Regions from separate parts of the Phyllobacterium sp. LjRoot231 genome, predicted to be linked through region 3. Evidence: predicted binding sites of a transcription regulator. Region 3 holds the regulator's gene; each other region holds the start of a gene.
The links. The regulator PhoB, encoded in region 3, activates phosphate uptake and scavenging genes when phosphate is short. The targets are predictions, from matches to a motif close to TGTCATNNANCTGTCAT.
Positions count from the first base shown of each region.

Region 1: a site for PhoB is predicted at 2,602-2,618, ahead of ACSQ3H_RS01630 (PhoX family protein). Genes of this name have one in related genera too.
Region 2: a site for PhoB is predicted at 5,874-5,890, ahead of ACSQ3H_RS04210 (DUF2794 domain-containing protein). Genes of this name have one in related genera too.

Region 1 is NZ_CAXUQT020000001.1:345,586-355,410, forward strand. Features, by position in the region: gene ACSQ3H_RS01625 (AbrB/MazE/SpoVT family DNA-binding domain-containing protein) at 1-168, opposite strand, end outside; gene ACSQ3H_RS01630 (PhoX family protein) at 536-2,533, opposite strand; gene ACSQ3H_RS01635 (threonine/serine dehydratase) at 2,652-3,641, opposite strand; gene ACSQ3H_RS01640 (HAD family hydrolase) at 3,741-4,481, opposite strand; gene ACSQ3H_RS01645 (peptidase M14) at 4,481-5,533, opposite strand; gene pgi (glucose-6-phosphate isomerase) at 5,700-7,352, opposite strand; gene ACSQ3H_RS01655 (CoxG family protein) at 7,502-7,945, shown strand; gene ACSQ3H_RS01660 (GMC family oxidoreductase) at 8,062-9,675, shown strand.
Region 2 is NZ_CAXUQT020000001.1:875,438-885,262, forward strand. Features, by position in the region: gene ACSQ3H_RS04185 (arylesterase) at 1-460, opposite strand, end outside; gene ACSQ3H_RS04190 (ABC transporter ATP-binding protein) at 529-1,233, shown strand; gene ACSQ3H_RS04195 (ABC transporter permease) at 1,230-3,797, shown strand; gene ACSQ3H_RS04200 (Bax inhibitor-1/YccA family protein) at 3,989-4,765, shown strand; gene ACSQ3H_RS04205 (N-acetyltransferase family protein) at 4,930-5,478, shown strand; gene ACSQ3H_RS04210 (DUF2794 domain-containing protein) at 5,475-5,846, opposite strand; gene ACSQ3H_RS04215 (DUF1223 domain-containing protein) at 6,229-7,002, opposite strand; gene acnA (aconitate hydratase AcnA) at 7,188-9,825, opposite strand, start outside.
Region 3 is NZ_CAXUQT020000001.1:1,184,017-1,193,841, forward strand. Features, by position in the region: gene pstA (phosphate ABC transporter permease PstA) at 1-1,010, shown strand, start outside; gene pstB (phosphate ABC transporter ATP-binding protein PstB) at 1,081-1,854, shown strand; gene phoU (phosphate signaling complex protein PhoU) at 1,877-2,608, shown strand; gene phoB (phosphate regulon transcriptional regulator PhoB) at 2,626-3,312, shown strand; gene ACSQ3H_RS05785 (hypothetical protein) at 3,612-3,872, shown strand; gene ACSQ3H_RS05790 (hypothetical protein) at 4,284-4,565, opposite strand; gene ACSQ3H_RS05795 (DUF3175 domain-containing protein) at 4,651-4,923, opposite strand; gene ACSQ3H_RS05800 (DUF427 domain-containing protein) at 4,945-5,280, opposite strand; gene ACSQ3H_RS05805 (hypothetical protein) at 5,453-5,767, shown strand; gene ACSQ3H_RS05810 (hypothetical protein) at 5,855-6,007, opposite strand; gene ACSQ3H_RS05815 (PQQ-dependent sugar dehydrogenase) at 6,061-7,395, opposite strand; gene ACSQ3H_RS05820 (IclR family transcriptional regulator) at 7,922-8,680, opposite strand; gene ACSQ3H_RS05825 (polysaccharide deacetylase family protein) at 8,814-9,734, shown strand; gene ACSQ3H_RS05830 (ABC transporter substrate-binding protein) at 9,799-9,825, shown strand, end outside.

The DNA.
Region 1 (9,825 bases), 840 kb from region 3:
CCTCCACTTTTCGAATCGGCTTTCCGCACGCTTTTCATCAAGATGAACCAGAACTACCTTGCCATCAGTCGTGCGCTGGAAATCCACCTTACTCCCGGGAACAATCCCCAGGAGATCGCGAACCGGCTTCGGAATCGTAACCTGACCTTTTGTGGTGACTCTTGTCATGGCAACCTCGGTAATACTTTTCTGACAAAAATGTATTACTTCGGTTCCGGGAATTCAAGCCCGACTTTAGGGTGCGGACCCATTAATATGGTCGAAATGGTATGAGGCTTTTCGTTTGGGTACGAGGAGCAAAGGCGATGGCAATGTCTATCCATTGTCGAGCCTTTGCGACAAAGTAGCCGGACGAAAAGACCATATCCTGCGGACGCCGAAACGGCTGCAATCTGCAGTGTCGAGCCGCTCGGCCGGGGGGAAGGCCCCGCCCGTCACGTCTCTCCTCGCATCTTCTTGCCGTTTCAGGCGCCATTTCAATCATATTAATGGGTCCGCACCCTAGACCAAGATGCCTAAAGCCGGGCTGTTACGATCAAACCGCGATCTTGCCGCCGCCCTTTTTGGTTATGGCGAGGACCGAGGGGCGGACCGGCATGTTGTCCTTGAAGTCCGGCCAGCGGGTCGACAGGTCCTCGTAATAGGAAGGACGGCCAAACTCTTTCCAATCCTCGCCGCCATCGCCCGGATGCTGGACCGCAACCATCATGGTTGCCATATCCGGCAGCATGAGCGGGCCGCACATTTCGGCGCCGACCGGTACACGGAAGAACAGTTTCGACGTAGCGCGAGCACCGCCTTCGGTGTCCACCGCCCAGATGCCATCGGTGCGGCCAGTTTCCTTCGGCGAGTTGCCGTCGGTGGACACCCAGAGGCGGCCATCGGCATCAACTGCGCAATTGTCCGGCATGCCGAACCAGCCATTCCTGGTGGTATCGGTGGAGAATGACGCACCTACATCGGCCACGGAAGGGTCGCCGCATTTCAGCAAGATTTCCCACTTGCCCTTGGTGGCAGCGAAATTGCCATCTTCCTCGGCAATCTCGACAATGTGACCGAAAGCGTTTTTGGCGCGCGGATTGACGGCATCAACCTGGTCGTCCTTGCGCTTGGTGTTGTTGGTCAGCATGACATAGACTTTGCCATTGACGCCGTTCGGGCCAATGTCTTCGGGACGATCCATCTTGGTCGCGCCGAGCAGATCGCCAGCGCGGCGGGTTTCGATCAAAACATCCGCCTGACTGGCAAAGCCATTGGCTTCCGTCAGCGGACCTTGGCCAAAGACGACCGGCAGCCAGTTGATAGTGCCGTCGACATCGAATTTGGCGACGTAGAGCGTGCCGTCATCGAGAAGATCAAGATTGGCAGCGCGGTCATCTGGATTGAATTTGCCGGCGGTGACGAATTTATAAACATAATCGAAACGCTCGTCGTCGCCGAGGTAGAAGACGACACGGCCATCCTTGGCAACGATGGAATCGGCGCCCTCATGCTTGAAACGGCCCATGGCAGTGCGCTTCTTGGGAATGGAATTGGGATCATTCACATCGATCTCGACCACCCAGCCGAAACGGTTGGCCTCATTCGGTTCCTTCGACAGGTCGAAGCGGTCGTGGAACTTGCCCCAGTCGTAGACGCCTTCCGGAATGCCCATGCGCTTGTAGTTGGCGGCTTCCTTGCTGTCCGCCGGCAGTTCGCCGAGGAAATAACCATGGACGTTCTCTTCGCCCGAGACATAGGTGCCCCAAGGTGTGACGCCGCCTGAACAATTGTTGATCGTCCCGAAAACTTTTTTGCCGGAAGAATCGGCATTGGTCTTGACGCGATCATGCTCTGCAACGGGGCCGGAAAGTTGCATCTCGGTATTGGCGGTGATGCGGCGGTTGAGCTTGCCATCCTTGACGACCTGCCACTTGCCTTCGGTCTTTTTGATCTCGACAACAGTGCCGCCATGGGCAGCCATCTCGATGTCGACGCGCTTCTGGTCAGCGGGCGAGATCTCGATCTTGGCAACGCCCTTGTCATCCTTGACGACTTTGACGATACCCGGGAACATCAGATGTTCATTGGTGTATTCGTGATTGACGACGAGCAGGCCGTGCTCGGACGAACCGTCGATCGGAATATAGCCGACATAGTCATTGTTGTAGCCGAACTGTTTTGACTGGGATTCCGGCGTCTGGTTCAGAGGATCGAATTCGGGGGAATCCGGAAACAGGCCGTCGCCCCAACGCAGGAGGACGTCAGCGTCATAGCCAGAAGCAACATGGTGCGTTTGATCGATCCCGACCTCGACTTCCTCGAACGCGAAGGCTGATTTGCTTTCGGCGCGGGCATCGTCGGCAAGCATCAGCGCCATCGGACTGACAGTTGCGGCAATGGCGGAAACAGCGAGCGAACCCTTGAGGAAGCCGCGGCGCGAAAAGCGCGCGGCAATGAGTTCGCCCATGGTCGCATTGTCGGTCGGGTTGTGACCCGGGCCATCATTTTCCTCGAGCTGGCTGGTGCGGAATGTCTGAGACTGGTCGTTCATGGCGCTTACCTCTGGCTATCTGGCTTGGGGAACGGATTTAAACCGTACCGCCCCGCTATGACGCCAGAGTAACAGTATGATGACAAACGCGCTTGTTTCGCATTGCTCAGACGAAGGTCTAAGCCGCTGCGATGAACTCGCCATAGAGGTCGAGATCGACATTGCCGCCGGAAAGCACGACGGCGACAATCTTGCCCTCGATATCCACTTCGCCGCTTGCCAAGGCCGCAAGCCCGACACAGCCGCCGGGTTCGACAATCAATTTCAGGAAATTCGCTGCGTCGCGCATGGCGGCCTTCACGGCGTCATCCGTGACCGCGATAGCGCCGGCGAGATTGCGCTTGTTGACAGGGAAGGTGAGATTGCCCGGTTGCGGTGTCAGGATCGCATCGCAGATCGAACGATGGCCGGGCTCATTGGCAACCGGCTCACCCGCGATCAGCGAACGGCGCAAATCATCGAAGTTTTCCGGCTCGACACCCCAGATGCGTGTCTGCGGCGAACCCGCCTTCACCGCCACGGAAATGCCGCTGATAAGGCCGCCGCCGCCGCTCGGTACAAACAATTCGTCGAGCATCAGCCCGCGCTCATTGGCATCGGCTACAAGCTCAAGCCCGATCGTTCCCTGCCCTGCCATGATGGAAGGATCGTCATAGGGCGGCACCAGGATCATGCCGCGCTCTTCGATATAAGGTGCGGCGACCGCATCGCGGGTTTGGTTGTAGCGGTCGTAAAACACGACTTCCGCGCCGTAGGAACGCGTGTTGGCGACCTTCGTCTGCGGGGCATCAAGCGGCATGATGATGGTGGCATGAATGCCGAAAAGCTTGGCGGAACTGGCAACACCCTGCGCGTGATTGCCCGAGGAGTAGGCGATGATGCCGCGCTCGCGTTCGTCCTGGGTGAACTGGCTGATACGGTTATAAGCGCCGCGAAACTTGAAAGAGCCGGTTCGTTGCAGGCACTCCGGCTTGAACAGGATGCGCGCTTTGTACTTGGCGTTCAGGGCCTCGGATTCCAGCAGCCGCGTCGACACGATCTGGCCCTTGAGCCTCGCCGCCGCAGCCTCAACGTCACCTATACCAATGGCCAAACCCTGACTGTCCATGCTGTCCTCGCTCCAGTGCTTTAATGACGGAGGATTGATAGCACCGCGATCTGCAACAGGCACTCAAATCATTGTCATCATAGCAATGAACGATGCCAATCAGGCAGAAAGAGTCTCGGCGCGCGTCTTGAGGAACTGCGGCAATTCGGCGATAGAACCCAGGATGGCATCGCTGAGATGCGCAAGATCGTCCAGCGTGCTGTTGCCTGACAGGACGCCGATGGCCAGCCCCGCACCAGCTGCATGGGCCATCTCCAGATCGTGGGCATTGTCGCCGACCATGGCAATAGCGCGAGGCTCAAGCCCGGTCTTTGCCGCGAAAAGGTGAAGCTGGTCCGCATGCGGTTTGGCACGCGTCACGGAATCATAGCCGATGATGACGGTGAACAATGGAGTCAAGCCCAGCGCTTCCGCCGTTGCGCGCGCACCCGCCTCCGAATCATTGGTGGCGATGCCGAGAACGAACCCTTGCGCCACCAATGCTTCCAGCGTCACACGCAAGCCTTCGATGCCGACGGCACGACGCGAACCCTCTTGCACGGCATAGGCGTTATAATCCCTGATGCGCGCCCGCTTTTCTTCGAGCGTCAGTTCGGGATGCCAGAGATCGACGATGTCGTTGACGGTTCCTGCGGCAATGACCGAACCGCCGCGGAATTTCTCCATTTCCCAGTCATAGCCGCCTGCTTCGACGAGCGCCCGCGCCCGTGCCTCATCGCCATCGGCTGCCTTGTGCGCCAGTTCCATGGTGATGCCGAACCAGGTGCGGTTGAAATCGACCAAGGTGCCATCCTTGTCGAAGAGGATGCCCCGGATATGGGAGGAACCGGCGGTTGCCATCAGGCCTCCAGGGAGCCAGGCCGTGCGTTTTCTGAACGCTTGCTGCCGAGCAGTTTCAACAGGTCATCGCCACGCCTTGTATAACGATGGCCGCGGCGGGTGAGAATCCGTCCCGCCTGCGGTGCAGTCAGGGTGATATCGCCGTTCGGATCGCCGGGAATGGTCACGACCGTCACCAGCTTGGCGCCGGCTTCGACTTCAGCGCCGATATCGACGTGGAAGAGGATCATGCCACCCTGTGGCGCACGGATCATCTCGACATTTTCGAGCGGAGTGACCGGACCGTTGAAATCGACCTTCAGCTTGACGCTGTCGTCGATGACGACACCGCGATGGACCAGGAATTTGTACAGGCCTTCGGCGTCGGCTCTACCGGTTTCGAAATCGACATCGTTCAGGCCGCGGAATTCCACGGTTGTCACGGCACGGGCCTTTCGCTCCGTCTCGGACAATTGCAATGCCGGATGCGCGCAGGCCTCCTCGAAGGCGGCATCGGCGGTGCTGTCCCATGAAAGAATGGCGGTCGAACCCAGGGCCGAAGCGAGGTCATACATTTCCGGCAGGAAGGCCTGATGGATGTAAAGGTAGTTCTCGCTCTCGTCGTCGCAGTGCAGATCGAGCACGATTTCGTGCGGCAGCGCCAAACGCAGAAGCTGTGCTTTCAGCCGTTCGACCAGCGATTTCGGTGCATCGATGGGTGGGAGAGCGGCGGTATCGAACGTCTCGAGCAAGGGGAACGAACGGTTGAAATTGACACCAGAGAAGTAGTCGAAACGGCCGAGGTGCTGGTGTGCCTGCCACTGCGCCGAGCCGATCGGATTCGCCTGCGGTACGACGGTGATAGTACCGGCGACGCGGCCTTCCTTCTCGGCTTTTTCCAGCATCGGGATGAGGAAATGCAGTGCGGCCTGGCCCGGCAGTTCCGAACCGTGCAACGAAGATTGCAGATAAGCGCCAACGGCTTTGTTGTCCCTGCCCTCAAAGCGCAGAACGCGTAGTTCAATGCTGTTGCCCGGCACGTCGCCGGGCAGCTTGATCATTTCCGTCTTCATTCCATTCTCCCATACCCCACCCTGATGGACATCTGATGCAGTTTTCTGTGCTTCCGGTGCTCGCAGACCAACTAGTCCGCTGCGCTCGTCGCCTCTGGCGACCCCAAAAACCACACCAGCTGACTCGTCAGGCTGAACTTTTAAACAAGATAGTTTCTTCTTAGCTCTATTTGCCTCGGCGCTTGCGCAGGTGCGCGACAAGACCTTGCGTGGAAGCGTCCTTGTCCTTGGGCTTCACCTCACCGGATACCACGGGCAGGAGTTCCGTTGCCAGTTCCTTGCCGAGTTCGACACCCCACTGATCGAAGGCATTGATGCCGTAGAGCTGCGCTTCGACGAAGACGCGGTGCTCGTAAAGCGCGATGAGGCGGCCGAGGGTATAGGGATCAAGAATGTCGTGGATGATGGTAATCGAGGGCCGGTTGCCGGTGAAAACCCGGTGCGGCGCGATGCGGTCCACCTCAGATTTGGGCAGGTTCTTTGCCGCGAGTTGCGCCTTGGCTTCGTCCAGAGTGCGACCGCGCATGAGCGCTTCGGATTGGGCGAGGCAGTTTGCGAGCAGCATTTCATGCTGGTTGTCGAGATGCGGCTCATGGCCCTTGGCCCCAACAATGAACTCGACGGGAATTGTATCGGTACCCTGATGCAGGAGCTGGAAGAACGCATGCTGGCCGTTTGTTCCCGGCTCGCCCCAGACGACGGGGCCGGTCGGCCCGGAAACGGGTTTGCCATCGACGGTAACGCCCTTGCCGTTCGATTCCATATCGAGCTGCTGCAGATAAGCCGGCAGACGGGCGAGGCGCTGATCGTAAGGGATCACGGCGCGGCTGGTATAGCCGGAAATGGCGCGGTGCCAATAGCCGACAAGGCCGAGCATCATCGGCAGGTTCTTCTTGAGCGGGGTTTTGCGGAAGTGCTCGTCCATCGCATGGGCGCCATCGAGGAAGCGGCCGAAGTTTTCCGGACCGATGGCGATCATCAGCGGCAGGCCGATCGCCGACCAAATGGAATAGCGGCCGCCAACCCAGTCCCAGAAACCGAAAATACGGTCTGCTGGAATGCCAAAAGCGTCGACCTTGTCGAGCGCCGTGGAAACAGCCGCAAAATGTTTGCCGACGGCCTTCTCGCCCAGCGCATCGGCGATCCATTTGCGCGCCGCCTTGGCATTGGTCATGGTCTCGATGGTAGTGAACGTCTTCGACGCGATGATTATCAGCGTTGTCGCCGGATCGAGGCCGGCGAGCGTGTCGGTGATATGCGCGCCATCGATGTTGGAGACGAAATGCGCCCTGGGCCCGTCATGATAAGGCGACATGGCAAGTGTGGCCATGGCAGGGCCGAGGTCGGAACCGCCGATGCCAATATTGACGATGTCGGTAATCGGCTTGTTCTTCGCACCTTTGATTTCGCCGGAACGCAGACCGTTGGAGAATGCGGCCATGCGATCGAGCACGTCCTTGACCCCCGGCATGACATCTTCGCCATCGACCTTGATCGGCTTGCCGGAACGGTTGCGCAACGCAATGTGCAGCACCGCGCGGCCTTCCGTATTGTTGATTGGTTTGCCGGCAAACATGGCGTCACGCCACGCTTCGACATCGGCTGCCTTTGCCAGATCGCCAAGCAAGGAAAGGGTCTCGTCATTGACAAGGCATTTCGACCAATCGAGCAGCAGGTCGTCAAGCCCGAGCGAGTATCGCGTAAAGCGTTTTGGATCTTCTGCGAAAGCCCCGCGCATGTTTTTCGGTGCGCCGCTTTTCCAATGGGCCTTCAATGCCTGAACCGACCGTTTGAGGTCGTTCGCTTGTTCTGACGCCATATCTGTCTCCTGAGATCACGCTGGATGGTGGGCAAACTGCCACCGGAACGGTTTTAAAGCAACGCATGTCCAAATGGAATCGTTGACAGAAACATGGACAGGAGCATTCGCGTGCCCTAGCTTTCCAAAACTCAGGGAGGGTTTTGAGCATGGACTTGATCGGGGAAGAACGAATTGCCGCATCGCGCGACACTGTCTGGAAAGCCTTGAACGATCCGGAAATATTGAAGGCATGTATTCCCGGCTGCGAGAGTCTTGAGAAAATCTCGGATACGGAGCTCGAAGCCACCGTGGGCGTCAAAATTGGTCCGGTCAAGGCGCGTTTCAATGGCAAGGTTGAGCTGACAAATCTCAATCCACCCTCTTCCTATACGATCTCCGGCGAAGGCAAGGGCGGCGTTGCCGGTTTTGCCAAGGGCGGAGCCGACGTCACTCTGGTCGAGGAAGGCGCCGAGACCGTGCTGGCCTATAAAGTCAATGCGGATGTCGGCGGCAAGATCGCCCAACTCGGCAGCCGGTTGATTGCCTCGACTTCCAAGAAACTCGCCACGCAGTTTTTCGAGAACTTCAACGCAGCGGTGAGCGGGACATAGGCCAATTTACGCCTCTGTCGCAATTTCCATAAGCCATGGCGGAAAGCCGTTTGGGTTTACGGAGTCGAAGCCGGATATCCTGATCGCATGCAATAACGCATTTGGAAATGGCATGCATGCGCTCCTTTGATTTTATCATTGTCGGATCAGGATCGGCCGGATCTGTCATCGCGGAGCGACTTTCAGCAAGTGGACGACATTCCGTGCTGGTGCTGGAAGCTGGCGGCTCGGACCGGCGCTTCTTCGTGTCCATGCCGCTCGGCTATGGCAAGACGTTTTACGACAAGTCCGTCAACTGGATGTACCGCGCCGAGCCTGATCCCGGCCTTGACGGCAATGCCGACTACTGGCCGCGCGGCAAGGTGCTGGGCGGTTCGAGTTCGATCAATGCCATGGTCTATGTTCGTGGTGCGCCTGAGGACTTTGACGAGTGGCGCGACAGGGGCAATCCGGGCTGGGGTTATGCCGATCTCTTGCCGATTTTCCGCTCGCTTGAGGATCATGACGGGCCAGCGACCAGCCTCGGACGCGGTGGGCCGCTTCACATTACCGATTGCTCAAAACTCTTTCATCCGCTTGCCAATGAGCTGATCAAGGCCGCACAGGAAGCCGGACTTGCCTACAACCCCGATTTCAATGGCAAGACGCAGGAAGGCGTCGGGCCCTTTCAACTGACGACGAAAGGCGGGCGGCGCATGTCCGCGGCACGGGCGTTCTTGCGGCCTGCCATGAAACGTCCGAATGTCACCGTCATCACGCAGGCGATGGTGACGCGCATCGTCTTCGAAGGTAAGCGGGCGGCAGGCGTCGAATTCACCCGCCATGGCAAGAGCGAAGTCGTCAAGGCTGGCCGCGAGGTCATCCTCTGCGGTGGCTCGATCAATACACCGCAACTCCTGGAGCTGTCGGGCATCGGCGACGCCACGCGTTTGCGCGATCTTGGCATTCCTGCGGTGCATGACAACGCCCAGGTGGGCGAAAATCTGCAGGACCATCTCGGCATCAACTACACCTACCGGGCCAATGTTCCATCGCTCAACCAGGTGTTGCGGCCGTGGTGGGGCAAGGCGCTTGCGGGCGTGGAATACCTGCTGCTACGGACCGGGCCGCTCTCGATCAGCATGAACCAGGGCGGCGGCTTTTTTCGCAGTGATCCATCACGTAACCGAGCCAATATGCAGCTCTATTTCCAGGCTTTTTCAACGTTGGTCCCCAAGAACGGCGAGCGGCCGATCCTGACGCCGGATCCGTGGCCGGGCTTTTCCATCGGCCTATCAAATTGCCGTCCGACGAGCAGCGGTTCGATCCATGTTCAGTCGAGCAATCCACTGGAGCAGCCGCGCATCGTGCCGAACGCGTTTTCGACCGAACATGACGTGGCCGAGATGCTCGACGCGGTAAAATTCCTGCGCAGCATCGCCGGAACACCAACCATGTCGAAACTGATCGTCGAGGAATTGCTGCCCGGGCCCGCCTGTCGGAGCGACGATGAATTGATGACGGATTTCCGGCGGCGCAGCGGCACGGTCTACCATCCTGTTTCCACCTGCCGCATGGGGCCGGACCCGGCGCAATCGGTGGTCGATCCGCGCCTGCGGGTCCACGGTGTACATGGCCTGCGCATCATCGACTGCTCGGTGTTTCCGAACATCATTTCCGGCAATACAAACGCCGCTGCCATGATGGTCGGTGCGAAGGGAGCGGAACTCGTGCTGGAAGATCGACAATAATCTGGAGGAGCACCATCGCTCCTGCCCTCCCCCTTGTGGGGAGGGTCGGACCGCAGGTCCGGGGTGGGGTCTCTTTTGCTGTTTAGACAGCTATGGCGCATAGGAAAGCGCACTGCAAGAAAGCCCCTCCCGCTGCTGCGCAGCCTCCCT
Region 2 (9,825 bases), 310 kb from region 3:
TTTCCGCATAATCGTTGCCCATATTCGGGGGCGCGAGCATGCCTGCGAGAATGACCTGAACATTGCGCTGCCTCAGTTTCTCAAGGATATCGGAAAGGTTCTTCTCGCTGATGTCTGGAGAGATGCCTCGAAGCGCGTCATTGGCGCCGAATTCGAGGATCACCAGATCAGTTCCTTCGGGCACTGACCAATCCAGCCTGGAAACGCCGTCAGTGGTCGTTTCGCCTGCGACACCTGCATTGGTGATTGTCACGTTGATGCCCTTGTCCTTGAGGGCTTTTTCCAACTGAGCAGTGAAGGAATCCTGGATCGGCAGTTGGAAGCCGGACATGAGGCTGTCGCCGAAACCCACGACCGCCAACGGGCGGTCAGACACGGCATTTTGATTGGCCAAGGCCAAGGATGGCGAGGCAACAAGACCAGATAAAACGAAGAACTGTATCAATGGTTTGAATCTCATTCTTGGGTACCCATATCAGACCAGCTTCAGTTAACTTGGTGCCGACCATACCGTAAAGGAAGTGCTTCGTGACTAAATCCGTTATCGCGCTTGATCACATTGAGTTGACACTTGGCAGCGGCGCTTCCTCGGTGCATGTGCTGAAAGGCATTTCCTTAAACATAAACTCCGGCCAATCAGTCGGCATTGTCGGGCCGTCCGGCTCGGGCAAATCAACCTTGCTGATGGTTCTCGCCGGTCTTGAGCGCGTGGATTCCGGTTCGGTCCAGATTGCCGGCGAGAAGCTCGAGACCATGAGCGAGGATCAGACCGCGGCCTTTCGTGGCCGGAATATCGGTATCGTATTCCAATCCTTTCATCTTATTCCAAACATGACGGCACTGGAAAATGTTGCCGTGCCGCTTGAGCTCGCGGGAAATCCGGATGCCTTTGGCGTTGCGGAAAAGGTTCTTGCAGCCGTCGGTCTTGCCGACCGCGTTACGCATTATCCAGGCGAACTGTCGGGCGGCGAGCAGCAGCGTGTTGCGATTGCCCGCGCGCTTGCCCCATCGCCGAAGATCCTTATTGCCGACGAGCCAACGGGCAACCTTGATGCGACGACAGGCCGCCAGATCGCTGATCTTCTGTTCGAGAAGCAGAAGGAGCTTGGCGTCACGCTGGTTCTTGTCACCCATGACGCGACGCTCGCCGCGCGCTGCGACAGGGAAATCCGCGTTCGATCCGGCCTGATTGAAGCGGATGAAGATGCGCCGGAGCTGGCGAAAAGCGCATGAGTGAGATATCTCCAGCCCGCACTTCACCATCGTTGAAACTGGCTTTGCGTTTCGCCCTGCGCGAAATGCGGAGCGGTCTGTCCGGGTTCTATATCTTTCTCGCCTGTATTGCGCTTGGTGTTGCTGCCATTGGCGGTGTCAACTCGGTCGCAAATTCCGTTACGGCGGGTATTTCCACTCAAGGCCAGAGCATCCTTGGCGGGGATATCCGTTTCCAGCTCAATCAGCGCGAAGTCAACCCGGACGAGCGGGCCTTTCTGGACAGTAAGGGCCGTGTCGCTGTCAGTGCCAATATGCGATCCATGGCAAGGCTCGGCGATGGGTCTGATCAGTCGCTGGTGGAAGTGAAGGCGGTGGATGATGCCTATCCGCTCTATGGAGCGCTGGAGACAGCGCCTGCGCTCGATCATGGGGCACTGTTCGCTGAAAGGGATGGGGTTTTTGGCGCAGCCGTGGCTCAGATCTTTCTCGACCGGCTGAATCTGAAGCTTGGTGACCGGGTTCTCCTCGGTACTGCAACGTTCGAATTGCGCTCCGTCATCACCAATGAGCCGGATCTGCTCTCCGATGGTTTTGGCTTTGCACCCCGTTTTATGGTTTCGCTTGAAGGGCTGGGGGCTGCCGGCCTTGCCCAGCCGGGCAGCCTTGTCGATCACAGCTACAAGATCGCCTTGCCCGTGGGCACGACGGAAGCGGCGATCACAGCCATACGCGACGAAGCGCAGAAACAATTTCCACAGGCCGGCTGGACTATACGCAGCCGGACCAATGCGGCGCCCTCGCTCAGCGCCAATATCGAACGGTTTTCGCAATTCCTGACATTGGTTGGGCTGACCTCCCTGATCGTTGGTGGTGTCGGCGTGGCCAACGCGGTGCGATCGTATCTTGATGGCAAGCGCGGGGTCATTGCGACGTTCAAATCGCTTGGCGCCCCTGGCTGGTTTGTCATTGCGGTCTATCTGATACAGATCGTCATCATAGCGCTGGTGGGCATTCTCATCGGCCTCGTGGTTGCCGCCACTATTCCTTATGTTGCTGGCTACGCGTTGCAAAGCGTTCTGCCCATCGCCTCGAAGGGTGGCTTCTATCCCGGCGCATTGCTGTGGGCCGCCCTGTTTGGACTTTTGACGACCCTTGCGTTCGCCATATTACCCTTGGGGCGGGCAAGGGATGTTCCGGCAACGGCGCTGTTCCGCGAACAGGGGTTTGAACAGCGGGGCTGGCCGAAGCCAATCTACGTCGCGGCTGCAATTGCTCTTATCGCCATCCTTTGCCTGCTCGCGGTGGTTTTCGCCTATGACCGGCGAATTGCCCTGGTCTTTATCGGCGCGGTTGCGTTCTCATTCGTCGTTTTGCGCGCTGTTTCGGGTCTGGTTCAGTGGCTTGCGCGGCGTGCGCCGCGCGTGCGATCGACAGCGCTGCGACTTGCTTTTGGTAATATTCACCGGCCCGGTGCCCTCACTCCCTCCGTAGTCCTGTCTCTTGGTCTGGGATTGACGCTTCTCGTTACGCTTGCACTTATCGACGGTAGTCTGCGCCAACAACTGGCGGGTAACCTGCCCGAACGGGCGCCGAATTTCTTCTTTGTCGACATTCAGAGCACGCAGGTCGAGCAGTTCACCAGCCTCCTGCAAAATGCGGCGCCGAATGGCAAGATCGTCAGCGCGCCGATGCTGCGCGGTCGCATCGTCGCGTTCAATGGCACCGATATCACCAAATTGACCATTCCGCCCGAGGGTGCATGGGTGTTGCGCGGTGACCGCGGTATCACTTATGCGAAGAACGTGCCGGAAAACTCGACACTGACAAAAGGCATGTGGTGGCCAGCAGACTATTCCGGCGAACCGCTCGTCTCGTTCTCCGCGGAAGAGGCCGCCAATCTTGGCCTGAAGATTGGCGATACCGTTACGGTCAACGTGCTTGGCCGTAACGTCACCGCGCGGATCGCCAATTTTCGTCAGCTGCAATGGGAATCCCTTGCCATCAACTTTGTGATGGTGTTTTCGCCGAACACCTTCACCGGCGCGCCGCATGCATGGCTGGCGACCTTGACCGACCCCACAGCCAGCTCGCAGCAAGAAGCCACGGTCATGCGCGAAGTGACTCGTGCCTTTCCGGCGGTGACGACGGTTCGGGTCAAGGATGCGATCACCATCGCCAATGAGCTGGTTGGACAATTGGCAGTCGCTATTCGCGCGGCAGCGTCGGTAGCACTCATAGCTTCGATCCTGGTGCTCGGCGGTGCTCTCGCGGCGGGAAACCGCGCACGCGTCCATGATGCGGTCGTGTTAAAGACGCTCGGGGCGACCAGACGCACGCTGATTAAGGCTTTTACGCTCGAATATATGCTGCTGGGCTTCTCGACCGCCATTTTTGCGTTGCTCGCCGGTGGTGTGGCTGCCTGGTATGTGATCGTGCGGGTCATGACATTGCCAGCCTCATTCCAACCTGAAGTGGCGGTCATGACCGTGATAGTCGCGCTGGTGTTGACCATAGGGTTTGGCCTTGCTGGCACTTGGCGAATACTCGGCCAGAAGGCGGCGCCAATATTGCGCAACCTTTGAATGATTAAAACGATGTAATATTGTGCCGATTCAGGGTAATTTGGGATCACAACACGCGATCTTGAGTAAATCAGGTCTTGTTATAAGGCGTTTAAATCACCATAATTCCCACTAAGGCATGCTGGGGTCCCGCCAGCGGCGCCTGGGGATAGTCCCCGACACCCGACGGGACGAAGCAAATGAGGAAAACCATGGCTGACTATCGCAACATCCAGGCCCGTACATCGGCCGGAGTGCGTGTGGACGCGGGGATCGATCAAGGTCTACGTAGCTACATGCTGAAGGTGTATAACCTGATGGGTATCGGTCTTGCAGTGACCGGTTTCGCCGCCCTTGCAATTGTTTATCTCGCAACCACCAATGATCCGTCTCTTGCCGCCGCGCAATTGCCGAACGGCAAGATGCTGACAAATCTTGGCGTTGCGATCTACGGCTCGCCTCTGCGTTGGGTCGTGATGCTGGCACCGCTTGCCGCAGTGTTCTTTCTGAGTTTCCGCATCGAGAAAATGAGTGTATCTGCAGCCCAGACGACATTCTGGGTCTATGCCGCGCTCGTTGGCATTTCGCTGTCCTCGATCTTCTTGGTCTTTACGTCCGGAAGCATCGTTCAGACGTTCTTCATTACGGCTGCTTCCTTCGGCGCTCTGTCGCTCTATGGATACAGCACGAAGCGTGATCTGTCCGCGATGGGATCGTTCCTGTTCATGGGCGTGATCGGCATCGTTCTCGCCTCGCTGGTCAATATCTTCCTGCAGTCGAGCGCTTTGCAGTTCGCAATCTCCGCTATCGGCGTTCTGGTCTTCGCTGGCCTGACTGCCTATGACACGCAGAACATCAAGGAAATGTACTACGAAGGCGATACGTCGGACACTTATGGCCGCAAGGCGATCATGGGTGCTCTCCGGCTCTATCTCGACTTCATCAATATGTTCATGTTCCTTCTGCAGTTCCTCGGTAACCGCAACTAGGCCTTGCGAACACGAGAGTTGAAGATCTGGGCAGCGGAAACGCTGCCCTTTTCGTTTGCCCATTGCCGCTGGCGATGCGGTGACAATTTTCGCAACTGCGCCCCTTCAAATTCCGCGCAAAGAAGTGCATGAAGCGTGCAAGATCATCTTCATTGCGAAATACCATGTCCCAGATTCAAATCCGTTCGGCACGTCCTGCCGACCTTGCCGCCATAACCGAAATCTATCGCGACGCGGTCCTGCACGGAACGGCGACCTACGAAATCGACCCGCCCGATACGGAAGAGATGATGCGGCGTTTCCACGCGATCACATCAGACGGGTTTCCCTACGTTGTTGCGGAACTCGATAGCGTAGTGATCGGCTATGCCTATGCCAGCTACTTCCGGACGCGTCCGGCCTATTGGTGGTCAGTCGAGGATTCGATTTACATTGCACCCGAGGCCAAGGGGAAGGGGCTTGGCAAGACCTTGCTGCAACAGCTGATCAAGGATTGTACCTCTCTCGGCTTCCGCCAGTTCATCGCGGTCATCGGCGATGGTCACGATGCATCAGCGTCGGTACGCTTGCATTTAAGCTCGGGCTTCAAACACTCGGGAACTATCAAGGCATCGGGCTTCAAGCATGGCCGTTGGCTCGACACGGTGCTGATGCAGCTGGACATGAATGGCGGTTCAGAGACCTTGCCGGGCAAGCCCCCGCTGAAATCTTAACTCCGTACGACGCTCAGGCTCTTGTCGAAGACCCTGAGCACCCGATCCAGTTCCTGGCCGCGTTTGAGAATGAGACCGCTGGCGGCAATGACGCTGTATGCGCCCTGTTTGCGCGCGAGCCTGGGGTTTTTCTCTATCCGGAACATCGGTACTTCACTGGTTCGCCGGAAGATCGAGAAGACGGCACGGTCCATCAAATGATCGATGGCATAGTCCCGCCACTCGCCGGCAGATACCATGAAACCATATATTCGCAGAATCTGGTCAAGCTCGCGCCTATTGAAGGTGACGGGCAAATCGTTGGTGCGGATAAGGGAGATAAGTTTAGCGTGCTGTTGCGATTCGTCGCCACCTGCATTGCTGTCCATCAATCAACCGCCTTTGAAAACTGTTGTGTGACACGTGGATGACATAAAGGTGGCCTGATCCGCGTCATTTTACAAGTCCGGAGTGATGAGAAGGCGCAACATCGCTGGCTTACGAACTGTTTTGTGTATTTTCTCACGAAGCAATACGTTGTGAATCCAATGGTGATGGCGTGACACATTCCCGCCATTATCTGCACGCATTCCCGCCGGATTCGGCACCCAACATTGGTTGCATGTTGCCTGAGACTGGTTCGTTCCGGACAGTCCGATACCCCAAGCCCCCCGCCCAACGGGTTGCTCGGTTTTGAACCAATAAGTCTCTCTATGGCAGCATGCCCCAATACCTCAGGCCGGATTTATCCGGCCTGTTTTTCTGTGCGGGTCAAGGTTTCGCAGCCATAATCGACGCGCCGATAATCGGTCCCGGCTTGCCTTCGCCCAGCATCTCCTGCAGCAGCACTGCGCATCCGGACGCTTTCTTGCTGGCAATCTCGCTTAGCGGGATTTCGATCTTCTGCGCCGCTCCATCCCACATGCCGACCGTTTCCATCGCCCGCACACTATTGGCGTAGCTGACCTTGCGCCCGACATTTTCGCCATCGGGAATGGTGATGATGCTCTCGCGATTAAAATAGGCCAACAGAACCCGAACCGGATTGGTCGCGGCGGGGCCCGAACCGATATCGATCATCAGCCGGTCCCGTGCAGTCTTTTCGATGGATACAGGAATGGTAAGTCCAGCAGGCGTGTTGCGCGTTTCTGCAATACGTCTGCGAATCTTCTGTCCATCCTGGCCGTTCATATGCTCACGGCCATTGAGAATCACCTGAGGCGTATAAACGCCGTTCAAGCCCAGAGCGGTACGATAGGCATTCTGACGGTCGGTGTTTTCGGGCACAGCAAGGCTATCTGTCCAGCCGCGGTAGTCCCAATAGTCCACGTGGAAGGCCAATGCGACAACCTTTCCTTCCGTCGCAAGCGCCTTCAGCACTGCATCTGCTGGCGGGCACGATACGCATCCTTGAGACGTATAAAGCTCGACGACACCCTCCGGCTTCTCGCCGGAATCCTCGGCGCGGACGGGCAGCACGTAGGCCATTGCCGCCACGAACAGTGCGCTGATCACAATACGTCTGGATAGGGTGCGCAGGGACAATGTTTCTAATTCTTCCCGAGTGTTCTTAGTTCTTGTCTGTCAGATTAATTGCCAGAAGATTGATAGGAGCCGATTGTTTCAACAGGAAGTCACTTTGAGGTGAATTCGATCACGTTTCGTCTTGCCCTTAGTCGAAAGGCCGCCGGTTGCCCGGCGACCTTCCATCTGCACGATTTTTTGAGCAATCAGGCAGCTAGATCACGTAGAACGTACTGCAGAATGCCGCCGTTCTTCAAATATTCCAGTTCGTCGATCGTATCGATACGGCAAATCAGCGGCACCTGTTTGACGCTGCCATCGGCGTAGGTCACGGTGGCAAATGTCTTCTGGCGTGGCTGGATCGTGGCCAGGCCTTCAATCGAGACGATTTCGTCACCTTTGAGCGCCAGCGATTGCCAACTCGTGCCGTCTTCGAGAACGAACGGCACGATGCCCATGCCAACCAGGTTCGAACGGTGGATACGCTCGAAAGACTGGGCAATCACGGCGCGAACGCCCAGCAGGCTGGTCCCCTTGGCTGCCCAGTCGCGCGACGAGCCGTTGCCGTACTCGACACCGGCAAAGACCACCAGCGGAACGTTCTCGCTACGGTATCGCATGGCCGCATCGTAGATCGGCATCTCCTCCTTCGCAGGATAGTGGATCGTGTAGCCACCCTCACGGCCATTTTCGCCAAGCATATGGTTGCGGATGCGGATATTGGCGAAGGTGCCGCGCATCATCACTTCATGATTGCCGCGACGTGTGCCGTACTGGTTGAAGTCCAGCGGAGCAACGCCATGCTCGGTCAAATACTGCCCGGCAGGGGAAGCCGCCTTGATCGAACCGGCCGGAGAAATGTGGTCAGTCGTGATCTTGTCGCCGAAGAGACCAAGGATGCGGGCGCCCTTGATGTCGTTGACCTTGCCCGGTGTTTTGCCCATGCCGACAAAGTATGGCGGGTTCTGCACATAGGTCGATTGATCGTCCCAGGCGTAGGTCTGGCCAGCCGGAACTTTTACCGCCTGCCAGTTTTCATCGCCCTTGAATACATCCGCATATTTGGCTGAAAACAGTTTGCGGGTGACGTTCTTGGTGATGAATTCCTGAATTTCGTGTGAAGACGGCCAGATATCCTTGAGGAATACCGGATTGCCTTGTCTGTCCTCGCCCAGTGGCTCGGTGGTCAGGTCCTTGGTTACAGTACCAGCGAGTGCGTAGGCAACGACGAGGGGTGGTGAGGCCAGATAGTTTGCCTGCACGTCCGGTGACACGCGGCCTTCGAAGTTGCGGTTGCCGGATAGAACGGCCGCAGCGATCAGACCCTTGTCATTGATGGTTTTGGAGATCGGCGCGGGAAGCGGACCGGAATTACCGATACAGGTGGTGCAACCGAAACCGACCAGATTGAAACCGAGCTTGTCGAGCTCGCTCTGGAGACCAGCACTTTCGAGATAGGCAGCAACGACCTGGGACCCCGGTGCAAGCGACGTCTTGACCCATGGCTTGGACTTCAGGCCCTTGGCAACCGCGTTGCGGGCAAGAAGGCCCGCTGCGATCAGTACGCTCGGGTTGGAGGTGTTGGTGCAGGATGTGATCGCGGCGATGGCAACGTCGCCGTGTCCGAGATCATAATTCTCGCCTTCAACCGCATAGCGGGCGTCGAGATGCGCGGTCTTCTTGTATTCCTTTTCCAGGGATTCGCGGAAACCGGATGCGATTCCCTCGAGTGCGATACGGCCCTCCGGACGCTTCGGTCCAGCCATCGAAGGAACAACAGTGCCGAGATCGAGTTCCAGCGTATCGGTAAATACCGGATCGGCTGAATTCGGTTCGCGCCACATGCCCTGCGCTTTCGAATAGGCTTCGACGAGAGCCAGACGCTCTTCGTCGCGTCCTGACATGTGCATGTAATTGATGGTTTCGCGATCGATCGGAAAGAAGCCGCAGGTTGCGCCATACTCCGGACCCATATTGCCGATGGTTGCACGATCAGCCAGCGTCATGCTTTCGAGGCCAGGCCCGAAGAACTCGACGAACTTGCCGACAACGCCCTTCTTGCGCAGCATCTGCACGACAGTGAGAACAAGATCGGTTGCCGTTACGCCTTCCTTGACCTTGCCGGTCAGGCGGAAGCCGATGACTTCCGGCAGAAGCATCGAAACGGGCTGGCCAAGCATGGAGGCCTCAGCCTCGATACCGCCCACACCCCAGCCGAGAACGCCGAGGCCATTGACCATGGTCGTATGCGAGTCGGTGCCGACGCAGGTATCCGGATAAGCGACGGTCACGCCATCCTCTTCCCTGGTCCACACGCCTTGCGCGAGATATTCGAGATTGACCTGATGGCAGATGCCGGTGCCTGGTGGAACGACGCGGAAATTCTTGAACGCCTGCTGACCCCATTTCAGGAAACGGTAGCGCTCGCCATTGCGTTCATATTCGAGATCGACATTGCGCTTGAAAGCCTGGGGATTGCCGAACTCATCGACGATAACGGAGTGATCGATGACGAGGTCGACCGGCACGAGCGGATTGATCTTTTCAGGATCGCCACCGAGATTGACCATGGCGTCGCGCATTGCTGCAAGATCCACGACTGCTGGAACACCGGTAAAGTCCTGCATCAGGACGCGAGCTGGACGATAGGCGATTTCCGCACCGGCGCTGCCGCGGTCGACGAGCCATGCGGCCACAGCCTCTATGTCTTTCTTGAAAACCGAGCGGTTATCTTCAAAGCGAAGCAGGTTTTCTAGGAGAACTTTCATCGAGAATGGAAGCCGGGAAATGCCTTCCAGGCCGTTCTTTTCGGCTTCGGTCAAACTATAATAGACGTATTCCTTG
Region 3 (9,825 bases):
CGCTGGCCGAAAAACTGGGCGTTCCCTCGACGAACAAGCCGGCAATGCGTGAACTGGGCAAGCTCTTTTCTGAGGGCGTCCGTGGACAATTGCGCGAACTCGTTGCCGGCAATCCTTCGCTGATAGGAACCACGCAGAACATCTGGGTACTGACCGGTGCCGATATCGATTCCGCCTTCAAGGGCCAGATCGATCTCAGCGTCGATCAGACCCGCCGCAAGGTTTCCGACCAGCAGGTCGAGTGGATGAACAAGCTGAAGGGCGAGGGCGTCATGGCCCAGCGCTTCAATACGGGCCTCTTTACCTATGGCGCGTCGAGCCGCCCCGAGACATCGGGTCTTGGCGTCGCGCTCATCGGGTCGCTCTATATGATGCTGATCGTCCTGTGTCTTTCCCTGCCGATCGGCGTTGCCGCTTCGATCTATCTCGAGGAATATGCCAAGAAGAGCCGGCTGACGGATATCATCGAAGTCAACATCAACAATCTCGCGGCTGTTCCATCGATCGTGTTCGGGCTTCTCGGGTTGGCTGTCTTCATCAACTTCTTCCACATGCCGCGGTCGGCTTCGCTGGTCGGCGGTATGGTGCTGACGCTGATGACATTGCCGACGATCATCATCGCGACACGTGCAGCGCTGCGGGCCGTTCCGCCATCGATCCGCGCGGCAGCTCTTGGCATCGGAGCGTCGAAGACGCAGATGGTTTTCCACCATGTCCTGCCGCTTGCCGCACCTGGCATCCTGACAGGCACGATCATCGGTCTTGCGCATGCCCTTGGTGAAACGGCTCCACTGCTTCTGATCGGCATGGTCGCGTTCGTCGCCAACAGTCCGGTTACGCCGCTCGATCCGTCCACGGCACTGCCGGTGCAGATCTATATGTGGGCGAATGAGGCGGAACGCGCCTTTGTCGAGCGGACGTCTGGCGCTATCATCGTGTTGTTGATTTTCCTCGCGGTCATGAACATCACAGCCATCATTCTGCGTCGCCGCTTCGAGCGGCGGTGGTAACGGGTCGGGAAAGGCTCTAATTATGAACCTGATGACGGAACGAAATCTCGAAAAAGCGGTAAATGACAAAATGAGCGCTCAGGGAAACGCGATCAAGATGCAGGGCAAGGACGTCACCGTGCACTATGGTGACAAGCAGGCGCTGTTCGGTGTCAGCCTCGATGTGCCGGAGAAGATGGTAACGGCTTTGATCGGTCCCTCGGGCTGCGGCAAGTCCACTTTCCTGCGCAGCCTCAACCGCATGAATGACACGATCGAAGGCTGCAAGATCGGCGGCATGATCACGCTCGACGATGAGGATATCTACAATCCGAAGATCGATGTGGTGGAACTGCGTGCCCGTGTCGGCATGGTATTCCAGAAGCCCAATCCCTTCCCGAAGTCGATTTTCGAAAACGTGGCGTACGGACCGCGTATTCACGGTCTTGCCAAGAACCGCCAGCAACTCGAGGAAATCGTCGAGAAGAGCCTGCGCCGCGCCAGTCTGTTCGAAGAGGTGAAGGATCGCCTGCACGAAGCGGGTACCGGTCTCTCTGGCGGCCAGCAGCAGCGCCTGTGCATTGCGCGCGCCATCGCTGTCAGCCCGGAAGTCATCCTGATGGATGAGCCGTGCTCGGCACTCGATCCGATCGCCACCGCCAAGGTGGAGGAGCTGATCGACGAATTGCGCGAGAATTATACGATCGTCATCGTTACGCACTCGATGCAGCAGGCGGCGCGCGTATCGCAGCGTACGGCCATGTTCCATCTCGGCAATCTCGTTGAAGTTGGTGATACGGAAATGATGTTCACCAGCCCGACGGAAAAGCGCACACAAGACTACATCACCGGACGCTTCGGCTGATCCCGGGAAAGAGGTTGATACCATGACCGAACAGACAGCACAGCACACCGTCCGTTCCTACGACGACGAACTGAAATTCCTGACGCACAAGATCGCCGAGATGGGCGGGCATGCGGAGCGCATGGTCGAGCAGGCTGTCGCTGCCATGGTCAATTCCGACAACGCCCTGGCACAGCGGGTGATCTCGGACGATTTGATCCTCGATGCCGGTCAGCGCGAGATTGACGAAAAGGCGATTACCATCATCGGCAAGCGCCAGCCTATGGCGATCGATCTGCGTGAAGTCATCGGCACAATCCGCATTTCATCGGATCTCGAACGCATCGGCGACCTTGGCAAGAACATCGCAAAACGCGTCGTTGCGGTTACCGATACAAGGCAGACGCTCTCGGTCTATCGCGGATTGCAAACCATCGCTGAACTGGCGCTGACGCAACTCAAGGATGTTCTCGATGCCTACGCCACACGTTCGGTCGCTCAGGTCAATATCGTACGCGAGCGCGATGACGAGATCGACGCGCTCTATACGTCATTGTTCCGCGAACTCCTGACCTACATGATGGAAGATCCGCGCAACATTTCGGCCTGCACGCATCTTCTTTTCTGTGCAAAGAACATCGAACGCATCGGCGACCATGCGACGAACATAGCAGAGACAGTCTATTATATCGTGACGGGAACGCAGCTTCCGGCAGAGCGCCCGAAGGAAGATCAATCCCACACGATCGTGGTGGATGAACATCTCGCATCCTAAGTTTTCAAAGGTAGAAAATGGCTATAGCTCCCAAAATCACTGTTGTGGAAGACGAGGAAGCCTTGAGCGTCCTCCTCAGGTACAATCTTGAAGCTGAAGGCTATGCAGTCGAGACCATCGCACGCGGTGACGAAGCGGAAATAGCCTTGCGCGAGAAGGTGCCGGATCTGTTGATCCTGGACTGGATGCTGCCAGGCCTTTCCGGCATCGAATTGTGCCGGCGGCTGAGAGCCAGGCGCGAAACGGAAATCCTGCCGATCATCATGCTGACGGCACGCGGCGAGGAAAGCGAGCGGGTGCGCGGTCTGGCAACCGGCGCGGATGATTACATGGTCAAGCCGTTCTCGACACCGGAGCTGCTTGCACGCATCAAATCCATGTTGCGCCGGGTCAACCCGAGCCTGCTGTCGCACGTGCTAAGCTTTGGCGACCTCAAGCTCGACCGCGAGCAACACCGTGTCTACCGCAAGGAACGCGAGCTGAAGCTTGGACCGACGGAATTTCGCCTCCTGGAATTCCTGATGCAGTCACCGGGCCGTGTCTTCTCGCGCGGGCAATTGCTCGACAATGTCTGGGGCGCGGATATCTATGTCGATGACCGCACTGTCGACGTTCATGTCGGACGGTTGCGCAAGGCCATCAATATCGGCCGCTCCATCGATCCGATCCGCACCGTGCGCGGCGCAGGATATTCATTCGGCTAATTTATTTGAGGCACGACGGAAGTGACACCTCCCGCGATCGGTTACTGCGTATAACGTCCGATTGGACGCACAGAGGGCGCAGTAACACTTCGATGGCATCATGATGCCATGCTGACGCATTATCATCAGCGACACTCTCAGCAAGTGGAAACAGCGACGACCGATATGGTTCTCGAGAGTTGGAGGATTTGACGATCATGGCAAGCAAGAGCGCCGACTTTCAGGATTGCGTTCATTTGCCACCAGGTTGGCCGAACGCCCGAGCATCCGCCTTTTGATCCTCGCCGGTATGATTTTCGTTGGAACAATTGGAAGAGTCGTGGGTTGAAAGGGCATGGAGAGGGAAAAACCCGAAGGAGGAAAATATGCCCAGCAATGAAAAAACACGTGGTGGTTCATCGGAAAAGCAATCGAAAGCGGATCAGCAGAGCCACAAGAACATGCCCGGCCAGCAACAGCAGGAAGGGATGAAAAGGACTCAGCAAGGGTCCGGTTCGACGCGTGGCGGAACAAGCGAGCAGCCTGCAAAAGCTGGTCAGCAGAGCCACAAGAACAAATGATCCAAAAAAGCCCGTCACTTCGTGGCGGGCTCTTCTTCACTCTCTTTGCCGTTCCCATGGCGGGATGAACCTTCCATCAAGATATTCATCCAGGCAACCCGAATAAACAGGGATCGCGAGGTCCGCCGATTTGAGGAATACAAATGCCCAGCCTGCCTGACTGCCGTCCTGTTGGCAGATTTTGATCTGCGGTAATTTCCAAGAAACGCTGCATCGCTCAGGCCGTGGGCATGAAGCGGGAAACCTTTCTTCAGTGTGCCGAAGGCGAATATTCTCATCGGAAGCCCGCAACGAATTCGCCAGGGCCTGTCAGGGCGGCTATTGAGGACGAGCGGCATGAAACTCAAGGCGCTCGCCCTTAATGGCACGTTGAAAAGCGATGGAAAATCTTCGACTTAGACAAAATTTGTCCTAGACGACCTCGTCGGAAGGCTTGGGCGTGTTCTCGTTGGCCGGATCGCGAAGAACTTGGCCAGGCTCGTCAAGCCGGGTAATCACACCTTTTTCCATGCGGAAGACGCCGTGATGTCCACCTTGCCGGGCGAAATCGGTTTCGAGATCGCCCCACGAGCCAAGAAAATTGCCGCAGGAACTGCAATGTATCGGTGAACTCGATTTTACGTCTGCAGGTATGTCCAGATAGATTGTACCACAGTTTGCGCATTCCAATTTGTGGTCCAGCCTTTGGCCCATCCGAGTACCCTTCTGCATTATTCAAGCAAGAACAGTACGCCGTTTACGGATAAGCGCAATTGTATGTCTATCAGCGGACACGCCGTCAGGAGCGGCCAAATTCCTTCCTCAATTCGTCCAATACTCTCTTTTGTTTTTCCGGCAGGTTGCGACCTGCGCGGTTGATATAGAAAGTCAGCATCGACATGGCGGACCGGAATGGACTGGATTTGCGCCGGTCGGAGTGTTCCGCGGACCGCTTCAGCGAGACGGCAATCTTGTGCGGGTCGTGCTGTTCGAAGACATGAGCCTCAAGGTCTAGCGCGTCACTGTGCTCGGTGACCTCCTGGGACCATTTTTCTTTTGGCTTGTCGGCCATTTTGAAACCTCCAATGATCGTTCATTCGAACGTTACTTTCTTCGGATCGAACGCCCCATGATCCTGGATCGCTGCGACATCCGATATCGGCTCTTCATAGGCCCACATGGCATCCTTCGCCGACTCTCCTTGGCCTCTGACCCGCCAATAGGATGCGGTTCCCTTCCAAGGGCATTTCGTGCTGGTATCGGTTTTTTCCAGATGGACGAAATAGATGTCATCGAAGGGGATATAGAGAACGGAATGGTGCCCGGGCTCCAGCAGTTCCAATGCCCGCTCCGTCGAAGCAATAACGACATCGTGAAATCGTACGGTCACGGGGTGGGAATATGGTTTGATCGTGATGCCGCTATCCATGGTCTGTTCCTTGTCGCAATTGACTGGTCGGGGCTTCGTTGAGTTTCAAGCCGCGAGGAAGCAAAATGTTCCCGGCGGACAGAAAATTGTGAACGCACGCGTGCCCAGCCTACTACACACGGGGAACCCCGGTACTTTTGACGCGTTAGAAAATGTACAGGAGAAAGATCCAATGACTGAGACCAGATTGCTTACGGACCATCAGGAGATTCGGGACTGGGCTGCGGGGCGATCGGGCATACCTGCCATCCGCGATCCGGCAGATTTGATCGGCAATGACGAACCGGTGCTCTCCATCCAGTTCGGCCAGCATGCCTACGAGGATGATGATGATCAGGGCGCGGATCGTCCCGACGATTTCGGCAGGCCGCGTCTGGTCGAATGGGATGAATGGTTCGCGCTGTTCGATCGGGAAGGGCTCGGTCTTGTGGTGGGCGAGGACGTTCCCGGCCAACGCGACGAATTTCACGAAATCGTTCGCAGATAGGTCATGGACAAAAGCCCTTACCTTTCGAGGCGAAGCCCCCAGACGCTACTGGCGGAGGTCAAGACGCTCTTCTTGACGCACTAACCATTACTGCTCTTCGCGATAGATCCGGTCGGTCGCCTGATCGCGAGCTTCCCGTTCATAACGGCTCAAACGGCGCTGTCTCATTCCGAGCGCCAGCAATAGACCCAATATGAAGGGCCCGCCAATCAGTATCAGAAGCCATGAATACTCAGCCATGATTGCACTCCCGTTCTCGACACTAACCGACCAGGGTGCAATAGGTTCCCGATTCACGGTGCGGAGGGGGTGACCCGCCATATGGTGTTGCCAACATCATCCGCCACCAGAAGAGCACCGGCCTTGTCGACGGCCACGCCCACAGGCCGGCCCAAGGCCTTATCGCCTTCGACGAAGCCCGTCAGAATATCCTTCGGCGGCCCATTCGGCTTGCCATTGCTGAACGGAACAAAGATGACCTTGTACCCGCTGCGCGGCTTGCGGTTCCAGGAGCCGTGCTGGCCCACAAAGGCGCCGTTTTTGTATTCAGGGCCAAACAGTGAATCGACATAGAATGTCAAACCCAGCGAAGCGGTGTGCGGACCAAGCGCATAGTCCGGCTTGATGGCCGAAGCGACAAGCTCGGGATTTTGCGGGCTGACGCGCACGTCGACATTCTGACCGTAATAGCTGTATGGCCAGCCGTAAAATCCGCCGTCCTTGACGGATGTCATATAGTCCGGGACAAGATCGCTGCCGATCTCATCCCGTTCATTGACCGCTACCCAGAGCGCGCCACTATCGGGATTCCAGGATAGGCCGTTCGGGTTTCTGAGACCCCAGGCGAAGAGCCTTGTTTTCTTCGTGTTCAGGTCGATCTCCAGGACCGCTGCGCGGTTGTTTTCCGCATCGATGCCGTTCTCGCCGACATTGCTGTTCGATCCAACTGTTGCGTAGAGCCTGGAGCCATCGGGGCTGGCGATCACGTCTTTCGTCCAGTGGTGATTGATCGGACCGCTGGGGAGGTTCGCGATCTTTTCGGGCGAGGCCGTGATCTTTGTCTCACCGTCGGCGTATGGGAAGGCAACGATCGCATCGGTATTGGCGACGTAGAGCTTGCCATTCGAAAGGGTCATTCCGAAGGGCGAATTCAGGTTCTCAAGAAAGGTCTCTTTCATCTCGGCCACGCCGTCATTGTCGGCGTCCCGCAACAGCGTGATGCGGTTAGCGCTTTTAACCCTTGCACCGGCTCTGCTCATGATGAAACCCTCAATCCAGCCGCGAACGCTGAAGGACTGGTTTTGTCTGGGAGGTGCGTCGGTTTCGGCTACAAGCACATCGCCGTTGGGCAGGACATGCAGCCAGCGTGGGTGGTCAAGGTCCTTGGCGAAGGCGTTGACTTTCATCCCCGCGGCAACTGTCGGGGTTTTGCCTTCAGCCCAGGACGAGGCCTCGGCGATATTGACTGTCGCGATTGGTTTGGGATTGGGCGGAGGCAGGGTCGGATTGGGGCCATATCCTTGTTCAACAGGAACAGTCGCGGACTCCTGCGAATAGAAATAAACGCCGGCCGCTGCGAGCAACGCGAGCACCAGCAGCACCACGATAATGACAAAGGCGGTTTTCATGGCTGACCCCGTGAATGGAGACCCTGTACAAGTTGCCCAACGCGCGAAGATGAACAAAGTTGCCGTGAGTGATGTGGCAAACTTGCGCGTTGATATATTCTCGCGGTTCTCACCATAACATTTTTATATCTTTGCGATTTTGGTCCAATCGAAAAAATATTCGTCCCTTTCTATCCTGAAGTTGTGTGCTTGCCCGGCCGCCGGGAGTGCGTTCATCGCACCAAAACAAGCCACGACAACAAGAAGGATGAATACGATGCTTCCGCGTTCCGGAATCTACTATGCGGCCCAGCATATACACCATGCACAGCGGGTTACATTGCCCCCTAAGAGGACCAGCGAGGCGGAAATCACCCCTGCTGGCTACCGCGAAGAGCTGGGTGTTTTCCTGCGGCTGTGGCTCGTGATCCTTGCGGGTGTGGCTGTCATTATGTTGGGCAGCTATTACGGGCAGTGAGATATTCTCATCGGCTGACCGGGTGAACAGCTCGATCCGTTCCTCTTTCTGGCGCGCTGTTCCGCCTGGTCAGTTTCTGTAGCCAGAAGCGCGGCTGATCTGATCGGCCGCGCTTCGCAGCAGCAGGAGGAGTTCCTCGCGCCTTTGCACGTAGCGGCTTGTCAATGTGCCAAGATTCAGCGCCGCAACGACATTGCCTTCCGCATCGTAGAGCGGGGTGGCAATGCCGGTGGAACCCGTTATGAACTCCTGGTCGTTGATGGCATAGCCATCGCGGCGCACCTTCACCAGTATGTCGCGAATCTTGCCGATGTCGGTGATCGTGAAGCCAGTATAGGACAGCAACTGGACGCGGGCGAGATAGCTTTCGAGCACTTCGGCCGGTGCATGCGCCAAAAGTACGCGGCCGGTCGCCGTACAATAGGCGGTGATGGCCGCATCCATGTTCACGTCGTAACGCACCGGGTGACGACTGACGCATTTGGCCAGCCGTCTCATATCGCAACGCGCGTTCATGGTGCTTAAGAGAACTGTTTCGCCGGACTCATCGCGCAGCCGCTCCATGAAGGGCATGGCGATGACGACAAGCGGCTCTTCGTGCCGACGGAACGGAAAGCCATGCCGGCTGGATTCGACCAGCATGTAATGCCCCGCGCTGTTGCGACTCACATGGCCGCGCGCGGCAAGCGTCTGCACGAGACCATGCGCGCTGCTTTTCGGTAAGGAAAGGTCACGGATAATCCGCGCCAGCGGAATGGGTTCGCGGCAATCGGACATATATTCCAAAATGTCGAGGATTCGACCGGCGCTTTTTACTTCAGAGTTCATATATATGAACGAAACCCCCGTTGCTGACTATTGCAAAGGCTTACTAAACTCCTGCTCAGAAAACCGACATCCAGGTGGTCCGCCGAGATCATCGCGGGGTGTTGGTACAACTGCCCGTGAAGATGAGCACCATATGACAAATCCGGCGAAAGAAAATGCGTCACATGAACCATGGGCATGGCCCGAAGACGTCTGGCGCCAGAAAACAGCCAAGGTTCGCGCTGGTATTTCGCTCAAGCCAAAGGTGTGGAAAGACGGGGCTCGCATGGCCGTTGCTCTGTCTTTCGATGCCGATCATGAGACTGTCGAACTTCGAAACGGCGGTGGTTCCATATGCCGTCTCAGCCAGGGTCAGTATGGCGCCAGGGCGGGCATGCCGCGTATCTTGAAGCTGCTGGAGAAATATGCGGTTCCGGCTTCGATCTTCATGCCGGCGGTCTCCGCCATGATCAATGCTGACGAGGCCCGCGCCGTCGTCGCGTCCGGCCATGAGCTTGGCATTCACAGCTGGATCCATGAGTTCAACTCGAAGCTCGATGAAGAAACCGAACGTTCGTTGTCTTTACGTGCTGCTGACATGCTGGAGCGCATTTCCGGTCAGCGGCCTGTTGGCATGCGAACTGCCTCATGGGATTTTACCCCTTCGACACTTAAAATCATCCGCGAGATGGGCCTGCTCTATGACTCGTCCCTGATGGCCGACGACGAACCTTATGAACTCACCGAGGATGGCGAGCCCACCGGTATCGTCGAAATTCCCGTCGAATGGATTCGCGACGATGCGCCCTATTTCAATATGGACCGTATGGGAGGGGCAAGACCCTACGGTGGCCCGGCGATGGTGCTCGACATTCTTCAGCGCGAGCTCGATGTGGCGTACGAGGAACGCGGCGTATTCCAGCTGACGCTGCATCCGCATCATTCCGGTCATCGTTCGCGCATTTTCCTCCTCGAGGAGATTATTCGCCAGGCCCAGGCCAAAGGCGATGTGTGGTTCTGCACGCATGCCGAGCTCGCTGCCTATTGCGCCGCGGAGGCAGGTCTGTCGCGCTGAGGCGCTGGAAAGGGAATTTGCAATCAGATCCGACGATTTTGGCAACTTATAACGAGAGGGAACCATGCTGAAAACATTCGTAACGGCCGCA